One region of the Streptosporangium sp. NPDC049376 genome, then DNA from elsewhere that is predicted to be linked to it. Evidence: riboswitches for the same ligand, from Rfam matches in the RefSeq annotation. Region 1 holds a riboswitch; each other region holds the start of a gene.

Region 1 (3,200 bases):
CCTGACGAACCGGCCGCCCCTTCCTGAGGTGAGCAGCACCATCAGGTCGACGAAGGCCAGTCCCAGGCCGCGCACGATCACCGGTTCACCGGCGGGCAGCCGGTCCAGGCCGAGGTCGAGGTCCGCGGTGTAGCCGGTCGGCAGGTAGCGCAGGCCGCTCTCCCTTGCCAGGGCCGTCAGCCCGCGTTCCTCCGCCGCCGGGGTGACGTCGCCGTGTCCCTGCGCGAGGATCACGGCGCCCACCTCAAGGGTCGTCCCGTCCTCAAGCAGTACGGCCTGGCCTCCCGGGACGTCGGTCAGGTCGAGTGCCCGGGTCCGGTGCACGTGCACCCGGACACCGCGGGGGGCGGTGTCCACGGCTCGCCGGAAGGCGTGGGTGAGGTAGGCGTTCTGCACGGGCCGGGGGACGAAGCGTCCGGGGTCGCAGCCGAGCCACTCGGCCAGCGAGGGGCCGGGGCGGATCGGGCCGACGCACCGGACGGACTCGTCGGTGAAGAGCGTCACGTCGGCGGCGGCGGAGTTCATCCAGAGCAGGTCGGGTTGCCGCTCGCGCCAGACCCTGCCGCCGCCCGGCGGGTAGGGGTCGATCACGTGGACGTCGAGCGACGGCCAGCTGAGCAGTTCGGCGGCGTTGGCGCAGATCCGCTCGACCAGGCAGGTGCCGGTCGGCCCGGCGCCGACGATCGCGATGGAGGCGCTCACGCCGACCACTCCCCTCTCGTACGGTCCGTCACAGCGCTGCTCTTCGATGGGGCAGGTCCCAGTCGGGGGTGGCGGGCTCGACCGGCACCCGCCACGGGTCGGTCTCCCCCGTGGGGGAGGCGAGCACGGTGAGGTCGGTGTTCTCGCGGAAGGCGGGGTGCTGGTAGAGGTCCCTGGCGTAGTCCCACAGGTTGGGGAAGGCGGTCAGCGGGCGCTCGCTGATCCTGGCCGACGGGTTGTCGCTCACGTCGAACCTGACCAGGGTGGGCCAGAGCCGTACGTCGGACTCGGTGACGGCGGAGCCGAACAGGAACCTGCGGCCGGCGAGCCTGGCGTCGAGTTCGTCGAGGAAGCCGATCACGGCCTTCCTCGCCCGGTGGTACTCCGGTTCGGTCGTGGCGGCGGAGACCCGGCCCGCGGCGGTGTTGGCGTACTCGTAGATGCGCGCGTTGAGCGCGTCGATCTCGGTCCGCAGTTCCTCGGGGTAGAGGTCGGCCTCGGGGTCGCCGCCGAAGCGTGTGCCCAGGTCGATGGTGATGTCCGGGAAGTTGTTGCTGACGATGCGCCCCCCGTGCCGGTCCCACAGCACCGGCACGGAGACGTGTCCGTCGAATCCGGGTTCGGTCGCCTCGTAGGCCTGCCTGAGGGTCGCGAAGCCGTTGACCGGGTCGGCGCCGCGCCGCTCGCGGAACGCCCACCCCCTGCCGTCCCGCTCGTCGTCCACGTAGGACAGCGAGACGACGTCCTGCAGCCCTTTGAGGGAACGCACGATCGCCGTACGCTGCGCGTAGGGGCAGACCGCCGCAACGTAGAGGTGGTAGCGCCCGGCCTCGGCGGGGAACTCCCCGGTGCCGTCGTCGGTGATCCGTCCCTGGAAGGGGTAGCGGGGGCCGGGCCTGCCACCGGGCCGGTAGCGGCCGTGGGTGTCCAGGTCCACTGGGCTGGCGTAGTTGAGTGTGATCTCGGACATGTGACACTCCCAGGGCATGCCTCGGTGACCCGTGCGGGTCCGCGCTTGCGGCACGCCGACCGTGCCACCCGGTCCTCCCCGGGGGCACCCCGCCGCGGTGCGAGGGTTGCCGGTCAGCGAGCCGGGGCTTTGCACTGACACTCTTAACCTAGTTAGACGGTAGGAAATACATAGATCTCTGTCAACCCTTAAAGTCGGGGGATGTCTCATGAGATCGTCCGCGTGGTCTACCGCAAGTACGACGGCTCGCTGCACTGGAACCACCCGGCCCTGCTCCTCGGCGAGGACGAACACGGCGTGTGGGTCGGCTGCCCGCCCGGCAGCAGCGGCAGGCGGGGGCAGGAGCCGCCCGTCGTCTGGGACGAGCCGTTCGTGATCCTCTTCCCCCGTGACGCCTGGTGGACGGCCACCTTCAACGCGGCGCCGTACAAGGCCGAGATCTACTGTGACGTCTCGACCGTGCCGCGCTGGGACGGCGACGAGGTGACCATGGTCGACCTCGACCTCGACGTGATCCGCATGCGCAAGGACGGCCGGGTGCTCCTGGACGACGAGGACGAGTTCGAGGAGCACCAGGTCCGCTACGCCTACCCCAGGGAGATCGTGGAGGGCGCCCGCGCCTCGGCCGCCGCGCTGATGGAGGCCGTCACCGCCAGGACGGCCCCCTTCGCCTCACCTCCGCACTGGCTCTCCCTGGTCTCCGGGAACCGCTGAGAAGGACGTCACCGCCCCGGGCTCCACCGGCCCGCCGACCGCTCCCTGGAGTCGGGGTGGGTGACGAAGTTCGGCGAGAGCCGCTCCTGGTCGTAGTACCGGTGGAAGACCGGGGTCGCGGCCCCCGAGATGGGCGGGACGATCCAGCTCCAGTCGGCCGGGCAGATCCTGCCCGCGCTCTCCTCCCGCGCCACGTGCGTCAGGAAGCGCCTGGACTCGGCGTGGTGGTCGGTTATGGTGACCCCCGCCCTGTCGAAGGAGTACAGGACCGCCACGTTCAGCTCGACCAGCGCGTGGTCGCGCCACAGCGAACGCTCGTTACGGGTGTCCAGGCCGAGCCGCGCGGCGACCAGGGGCACCAGGTTGTAGCGGTCGGGGTCCGCGAGATTGCGCGCCCCGATCTCGGTCCCCATGTACCAGCCGTTGAACGGCGCGGCCCGGTAGCAGACCCCGCCGATCTCCAGGCACATGTTCGAGATCGCCGGTACGGCGTGCCAGCGCAGCCCCAGCCGCTCGAACCACGGATAGGCCGGGTGGGACAGCGGCACCTCTAGCACCGCGTCCCCGGGGATCGTGGACAGCACAGGCGGCCCGTCGCCCATCGAGACCGCCAGGGGAAGCACGTCGAAGGGCGTGCCCCGGCCGCCCGGCCAGCCGAGTTTACGGGCCATCGTGGTGAACCCGGCGTTGCGCGGATCGCCGACGACCGAACCGTCGTCCATCGCGTACCCCGCGTAACGGATGAGCTGCTCGTTCCAGATCCTCGGCCCCGGCGCCCCCGGCCGGTCCTGGGCGAAGATCGTGATCATCGGCC
Region 2 (3,200 bases), on a different contig from region 1:
CGGCCAGCCGGTAGGCGGCCAGCGACCGGGGATAGTCGTCCTGGACGTTGAGGATCAGCGGATCCCAGTCCTCGGTGGCGTACTCGTCCTCGATCTCCGAGGCGCAACGCTGCACCGCCGCGGTGTACTCACGGTATTCGGGCAGGTCGTGGCGGGAGGGGTAGGCGAAGGCCAGGTGCACGACCCTGCCGTGCCACTCGGGGTGTGCCGCGAGGAACTCCCGGTAGGCGATCAGGCCCCTGACGATGTTCTTCGACAGCTCGGTCCTGTCGATGCGCACGATCAGCCTGCGGTCGCCGACCAGCTCGCGCAGGGCGGCCATGTGGGACTCGACGTCGGGCTCGCGGGCGCGTTCCCACAGCGCCCGGCCGTCCACGCCCAGGCCGTGCACGCCGATCCGGGTGGTCCGGCCCGCGTGGGTCACCGTACGGCCCGCGCGCTCGACCCGCGCGTCCAGGACGCTCTCGCAGCAGTCCATGAAGGCCCCGGCCCAGCGGTCGGTCAGGAAACCCGCCTGGTCGGCGCCCAGGATGCCCTCAAGCAACTCGGCGGCGACCTCGTCGGGCAGCAGGCCGAAGTACTCGGGAGGGGCCCAGGGCGTGTGGGAGAAGTGGGAGACGCGCAGGTCGGGCCGTTCGCTCCTGAGCATCGCCGGGACCAGGGCCAGGTGGTAGTCCTGCACCATGACCTTGGCGCCGTGCGAGGCCTCCTCGGCCAGCGCCATCGCGAACGCCTCGTTGTAGGCCTGGTAGGACTCCCACTCCCTGCCGAACCTGGCGTCGAAGTGCGGCCTGTTCGGGGTGTCGTAGAGCAGGTGGTGGACGAACCACAGGGTCGAGTTGGCGACCGCGTTGTAGGCCCGCTGGAAGGTCGCCGGGGGGATGTCGAGCATCCGCAGCGCCCCGGTCTCGTATCCCGCCTGGTCGAGCCGCCCCCCGGGAGCGAGCCGTACGGCACCGCGGTCGCCGTCGGACAGGGCGGCGCAGACCCACAGGACGTCGAGCTCCTTGGACACCTCGGACAGGCCGGAGACCAGGCCGCCGCCGCCCCTGCGCATGCTCAGCGCGCCGCCCTCAGACATGGTGAAGGAGACCGGGCCGCGGTTCGAGGCCACCAAAATCCCACTCATCTGACCTCCTCGCCCGGGAGGACGTGGCTTGTCCCGAAGGTTAACCAAACGATAACCGGCGACCATAGGATGTCGAGCGACCGTGACCGTTGATGGGAACCCGTGATGGCGCTGGACGAGACGACCGAGGAACTTGCCCGTGCGGCCGCCGGAGGCGACCACCGGGCACTGGGCGAACTGCTGAAGCGGATCGAGCCCGAGGTGCTGCGGCACTGCGGGCGGATCCTCCCCTACCGGCAGGACGCCGAGGAGGCCTGTCAGGACACCCTGCTCGCCGTGGCCCGCAACATCGCCAGGTTCGAGGGGCGGGCGCGGTTCAGCACGTGGCTGCACATCGTGACCGCCAACTGCGCGCGCACCACCTACCGCTCGCTCAAGCGGCGTTCCGCCGAGCAGAGCTCGGAGGAGTTGCCGCTGCACAACAAGCCCGACGTCGCCAGGGTGAGTGTGATCGCGGGCTCCCGCCTCGACCTGCTCGACGCGATGGAGGCCCTTGAGGCGGACAAGCCCGACCTGGCCCAGGCGCTGGTGCTGCGCGACATCTGCCAGCTCGACTACAACGAGGTCGCCGAGCAGCTCGGCATCCCCCTCGGCACCGCCAAGTCGCGCATCCACCAGGCCCGCAAGTACGTCCAGGGAGCGCTCGGCGACGCCTACGGCTTCTGAGGTTTGTCCGGTTAATGACACACTTCATCTCGTTTGGTGAGACAACTGGTCAGGAGGGGCACAAGGCGAGGTAGAGTGCTTGAGACCTGCATGTCAGGTCCACAACTGAACATTGCTCATCCAGAGGGGTGGAGGGACCGGCCCTGCGAAGCCCCGGCAACCCTCCCGGTTCAAGACTCGCGATCTGGCGAGGGGTCGACCGGGACAGGTGCCAATTCCGGTCTGTGACCAGGGTGGTCGCAGACGAAGATGAGGGAAAGGCCTCGCTTCATGGCGCTCGCGAACACCGCAACCACCACTGCTCTTGACTTCGGTCCCGCCGTCGCTCTCTCCTGTCGTGAGTGTGGTGCCCGCTACGACCTCGGTCCCAGCTTCGCCTGTATCGAGTGTTTCGGGCCCCTTGAGATCGCCTACGACTTCGGGAACGTCACCCGGGAACAGATCTCGCAGGGGCCGGCCAACATCTGGCGCTACCGCTCCCTCCTGCCCGTCCCGGCGGACGTCGCCTCCAAGCCCAACACCGAGCCCGGCTGGACCAGGCTCGTCAAGGCCGACAACCTGGCGCGTGAGCTGGGCCTGCGCTCGCTGCACGTGAAGGACGACTCGGGCAACCCCACGCACTCCTTCAAGGACCGCGTGGTCGCCATCGCCGTCGAGGCGGCCAGGAACTTCGGCTTCCACACCCTGTCCTGCTCCTCGACCGGCAACCTGGCGGGCGCGGTGACCTCCGCCGCCGCCAGGACCGGGCTCGACGCCTGCGTGTTCATCCCCGCCGACCTCGAACAGGGCAAGATCGTCATGGCCTCCGTGTACGGCGGCAAGCTGATCGGCATCGACGGCACCTACGACGACGTCAACCGCTTCTGCTCCGAGCTCATCGGTGACGAGCTCGGCGACAAGTGGGGCTTCGTCAACGTCAACCTCAGGCCCTACTACGCCGAGGGCTCCAAGACCCTGGCCTACGAGATCGCCGAGCAGCTCGGCTGGCGGATCCCCGACCAGATCGTCATCCCGGTCGCCTCCGGCTCCCAGCTCACGAAGATCGACAAGGCGTTCAAGGAGCTGATCGCCCTCGGTCTCGTCGAGGACACGCCGTACAAGATCTTCGGCGCCCAGGCCGAGGGGTGCTCCCCGGTCTCCGCGGCCTACAAGGCGGGCCACGACGTGATCCGCCCTGTCAAGCCCGACACGATCGCCAAGTCGCTGGCCATCGGCAACCCGGCTGACGGGCCCTACGTGCTCGACATCGCCAGGCGCACCGGCGGTGGGGTCGAGGACGTCACCGACCCCGAGATCGTGGACGCCATCCGCCTGCTCGCCAGGACGGAGGGCATCTTCGCCGAGACGGCGGGCGGTGTCACCGTCGGGGTGCTGCGCAAGCTGGTCGAGTCGGGTCGGCTCGACC
Region 3 (3,200 bases), on a different contig from region 1:
ATGTCCTCAAGGACCCAGCGCTCGAACATCTGCAGCGGGGTGTCCCAGCGCATCAGCTCCTCGATCGCCGTGGGCAGCAGGCCGTGGTCGGCGCGCAGCCGTTCCAGCTCGGCCGGGTTGCGGAACAGCGACCACCAGCCGATTCCGGTGACGTTGACGGTCGCCTCATGACCCGCGTTGAGCAGCAGCACACAGGTGCCGACCAGCTCCTCCTCGGTCAGGGTGTCACCGCCGTCGGCGACCAGGGCCAGGGCGCTGATCAGGTCGTCGCCGGGGTTCGCCCGACGGGCGCGGGCCAGCTCCGACAGGTAGCCGGAGAACTCCTCCGCCGCCCGTACGGCGGTGCGCTGCGTCTCGGGCGACGGGTTGAGCTCATACATCCCGCAGATGTCGGCCGACCAGGGCCGCAGCAGGTGCCGGTCCGCCTCGGGGACGCCGAGCATCTCGGCGATCACGGTCACCGGGAGCGGTTCGGCGACCTCCGCGATGAGGTCGCCGCCGCCACGTGCCACGAAGTCCTCGACCAGCCCCGTGGCGATCGAGGCGACCTTGGGCCGCAGCGCCTCGACCATCCGCGGGGTGAACGCCCGGGAGACCAGGCGGCGCAGGCGGGTGTGGACTGGCGGCTCGACGTCGAGCATCCCGGCCCTGACCACCCGCCAGAACGGGTCGAGGAAGGGCGGCTCCTCCGGCCTGCCGAACTCGGCGTGCGTGGCCACGTGCAGGTAGGACCGGCCGAGTCTCCGGTCGCGCAGCAACGCGTTGACGTCGGCGTGCCGGGCGACCAGCCACTGGCCCGTCGGCTCGAAGAAGGTGACCGGCCGCTGTCTCAGCTCGGCGTAGGCGTCATAGGGGTAGGCGACGAATTCCGGACTCCATGGGTCAAAACGCACAAACCCATGCTAGGGCTCCGGAGTCTTCTCGACGGCCCGGGAACGACGGCGGGCCCGGATGTTGAGCAGCTCGACCACCAGCGAGAACGCCATCGCGAAGTAGATGTAGCCCTTGGAGATGTGCTGTCCGAAACCCTCCGCGAGCAGCACGACGCCGATCAGCACCAGGAACGACAGCGCCAGCATCTTGATCGTCGGGTGCTTGTCCACGAAACGGCTGATCGGCCCCGAGGCGAAGAGCATCACCACGACCGCGACGATGACCGCGATGACCATGATGGCCAGCTCGTCGACCATGCCGACCGCGGTGATCACCGAGTCGAGGGAGAAGACGATGTCCAGCACCATGATCTGCAGGATCACCATGCCGAAGGAGGCCGCCGCCTTCCGGCCGCCGGAGTGGTCCTCGCCGTTCTCGGTGTGGCCGTGGATCTCGTGAACGCTCTTGACCAGCAGGAACAGCCCGCCGAGGATCAGGATCAGGTCGCGTCCCGATATCTCGTGCCCGAAGATCTCAAAGAGCGGGGCGGTGAGCCGTACCACCCAGGACAGGGCGAGCAGCAGCGCCAGGCGGCTGACCAGGGCGGCGAGCAGGCCCAGCCTGCGGGCGTTGTCACGCTGTTCCGGCGGAAGTTTCCCCGCCAGGATCGAGATGAAGATGATGTTGTCGATGCCCAGCACGATCTCCAAAGCGATCAGCGTGAGCAGACCTATCCAGCTCGCCGGGTCGGCCACCCAGTCCATCGGGTCCTCCAGTTTCGGTGGGGAGAGCGCCGCCCGCGCGCGGCGCGTGACCTGACGGGCGTTCACGGTCACAGCTCCAGACGATCGGGCAGAACCGGAAGTTCCTCAGGATCACCGCCGAAACTCCAGCCCTCCGGACCCCTTCCCGCAGACTTGCCAAGCACCGCCTCTGTGTGGGTATAGTCCGGTTCGTAGGTCATGAGTGCCAGCGACAAGCCCCGGCTAGCTGGCCGGCAACCCTCGCGTCCGCGGCGGGGTGCCCCGGGTGAGGACCTGGTCCGGCACGAGGTGTGCCGGGCAAGCGCGGGCTCCAGCACCAAGGCCATGGCTTGGGGTCCGATGACCTCCAAGGAGCTTTGGCGTGTCCACACTGACGATCTTCACCTCCGCCGCCGCCGCCGCCGAAACCGTGACCGTCCCGGCGACCCGTGTCCCCGACGACCGGCCGATCCCCGCGGTCCTCGGCGCCGACCTTGAGGTGCCCGTCAAGGGCGGCAGGCTGGTGCCGTACGCCAACCTCGACTACGCCGCCAGCGCCCCCTGTCTTGAGCCGGTGAGCGCCGCCGTCGCCGCCGCGCTCCCGGCCTACTCCAGCGTCCACCGCGGCGCCGGATACGCCTCCCAGCTGACCACCGCCCGCTACGAGCAGGCCAGGCACACCGTGCGGGCCTTCGTCGGGGCCCGTCCCGACGACGCGGTGATCTTCACGAGGAACACCACCGACGCCACCAACCTGCTGGCCCGCAGCCTGCCCGCCGGGACCACCGTGGTGGTCTTCGAGACCGAGCACCACGCCTCGCTCCTGCCCTGGGCCGACGTCGTACGGCTGCCCGCCCCGGCCTTCCCCGGTGAGGCCGTCCGCGCCTCCGACGACGCGCTGGCCGCGATCGACGGCCCTAAGCTGCTGGTCGTCACCGCCGCCTCCAACGTGACCGGCGAGCTGTGGCCGATCGCCGCGCTGGCCCACATCGCCCACCGCCACGGCGCCCGCGTCCTGGTCGACGCCGCCCAGCTCGTCCCGCACCGCCGCCTCAACCTGACCGCGCTCGACCTGGACTACGTGGTCTTCTCCGGTCACAAGCTCTACGCCCCGTTCGGCACCGGCGCGCTGATCGGCCGCTCCGACTGGCTCTCGGTCGCCGAGCCGTACCTCCGGGGCGGCGGGGCCGTCAGGGCCGTCGAGGACGAGACGACCGACTGGCACGACGACCCCGAGGCCCGTCACGAGGCGGGCACGCCGAACGTGCTGGGCGCCATCGCGCTGGCCGCCGCCTGCGACGCGCTGAGCGCGACCGGCTGGGACGTGCTGGTGCGCGAGGAGGAGCGTCTGCTGGCCCGCCTGCGCGCCGGTCTGGCCGGGATCGAGGGTGTGCACGAGCTGTCCCTGTGGGGCCCCGACCACGCCCGCGTCGGCATCGTCTCCTTCGTCGTGGACGGCTTCACCGCCCGTGAGGTGGCCGAGACGCTGTCCGGCGAGTACGGCATCGGCGTGCGGGACGGCAAGTTCTGCGCCCACCCCTTCGTCAGGCACCTGCTCGGCGCCAAGGACGGCGGCTGCGACGA

The links. Region 1 has a riboswitch for S-adenosylmethionine ahead of ACIBVQ_RS01435 (glutathione S-transferase C-terminal domain-containing protein). Riboswitches for the same ligand answer to the same signal wherever they lie in the genome.
Region 2: another riboswitch for S-adenosylmethionine. It lies ahead of thrC (threonine synthase); the one in region 1 lies ahead of ACIBVQ_RS01435 (glutathione S-transferase C-terminal domain-containing protein).
Region 3: another riboswitch for S-adenosylmethionine. It lies ahead of ACIBVQ_RS28850 (aminotransferase class V-fold PLP-dependent enzyme); the one in region 1 lies ahead of ACIBVQ_RS01435 (glutathione S-transferase C-terminal domain-containing protein).

What each region holds. Positions count from the first base shown of each region.
Region 1 covers NZ_JBITMT010000001.1:329,952-333,151, reverse strand. Annotated here, with positions in the region: gene ACIBVQ_RS01440 (FAD/NAD(P)-binding protein) at 1-702, opposite strand, end outside; gene ACIBVQ_RS01435 (glutathione S-transferase C-terminal domain-containing protein) at 731-1,672, opposite strand; SAM riboswitch class IV at 1,709-1,821, opposite strand; gene ACIBVQ_RS01430 (DUF402 domain-containing protein) at 1,874-2,386, shown strand; gene ACIBVQ_RS01425 (nitric oxide synthase oxygenase) at 2,395-3,200, opposite strand, start outside.
Region 2 covers NZ_JBITMT010000004.1:24,172-27,371, forward strand. Annotated here, with positions in the region: gene ACIBVQ_RS13085 (trehalose-6-phosphate synthase) at 1-1,129, opposite strand, end outside; gene ACIBVQ_RS13090 (RNA polymerase sigma factor) at 1,235-1,795, shown strand; SAM riboswitch class I at 1,909-2,051, shown strand; gene thrC (threonine synthase) at 2,066-3,200, shown strand, end outside.
Region 3 covers NZ_JBITMT010000014.1:5,643-8,842, reverse strand. Annotated here, with positions in the region: gene ACIBVQ_RS28860 (cytochrome P450) at 1-893, opposite strand, end outside; gene ACIBVQ_RS28855 (TerC family protein) at 903-1,637, opposite strand; SAM riboswitch class IV at 1,832-1,947, shown strand; gene ACIBVQ_RS28850 (aminotransferase class V-fold PLP-dependent enzyme) at 1,999-3,200, shown strand, end outside.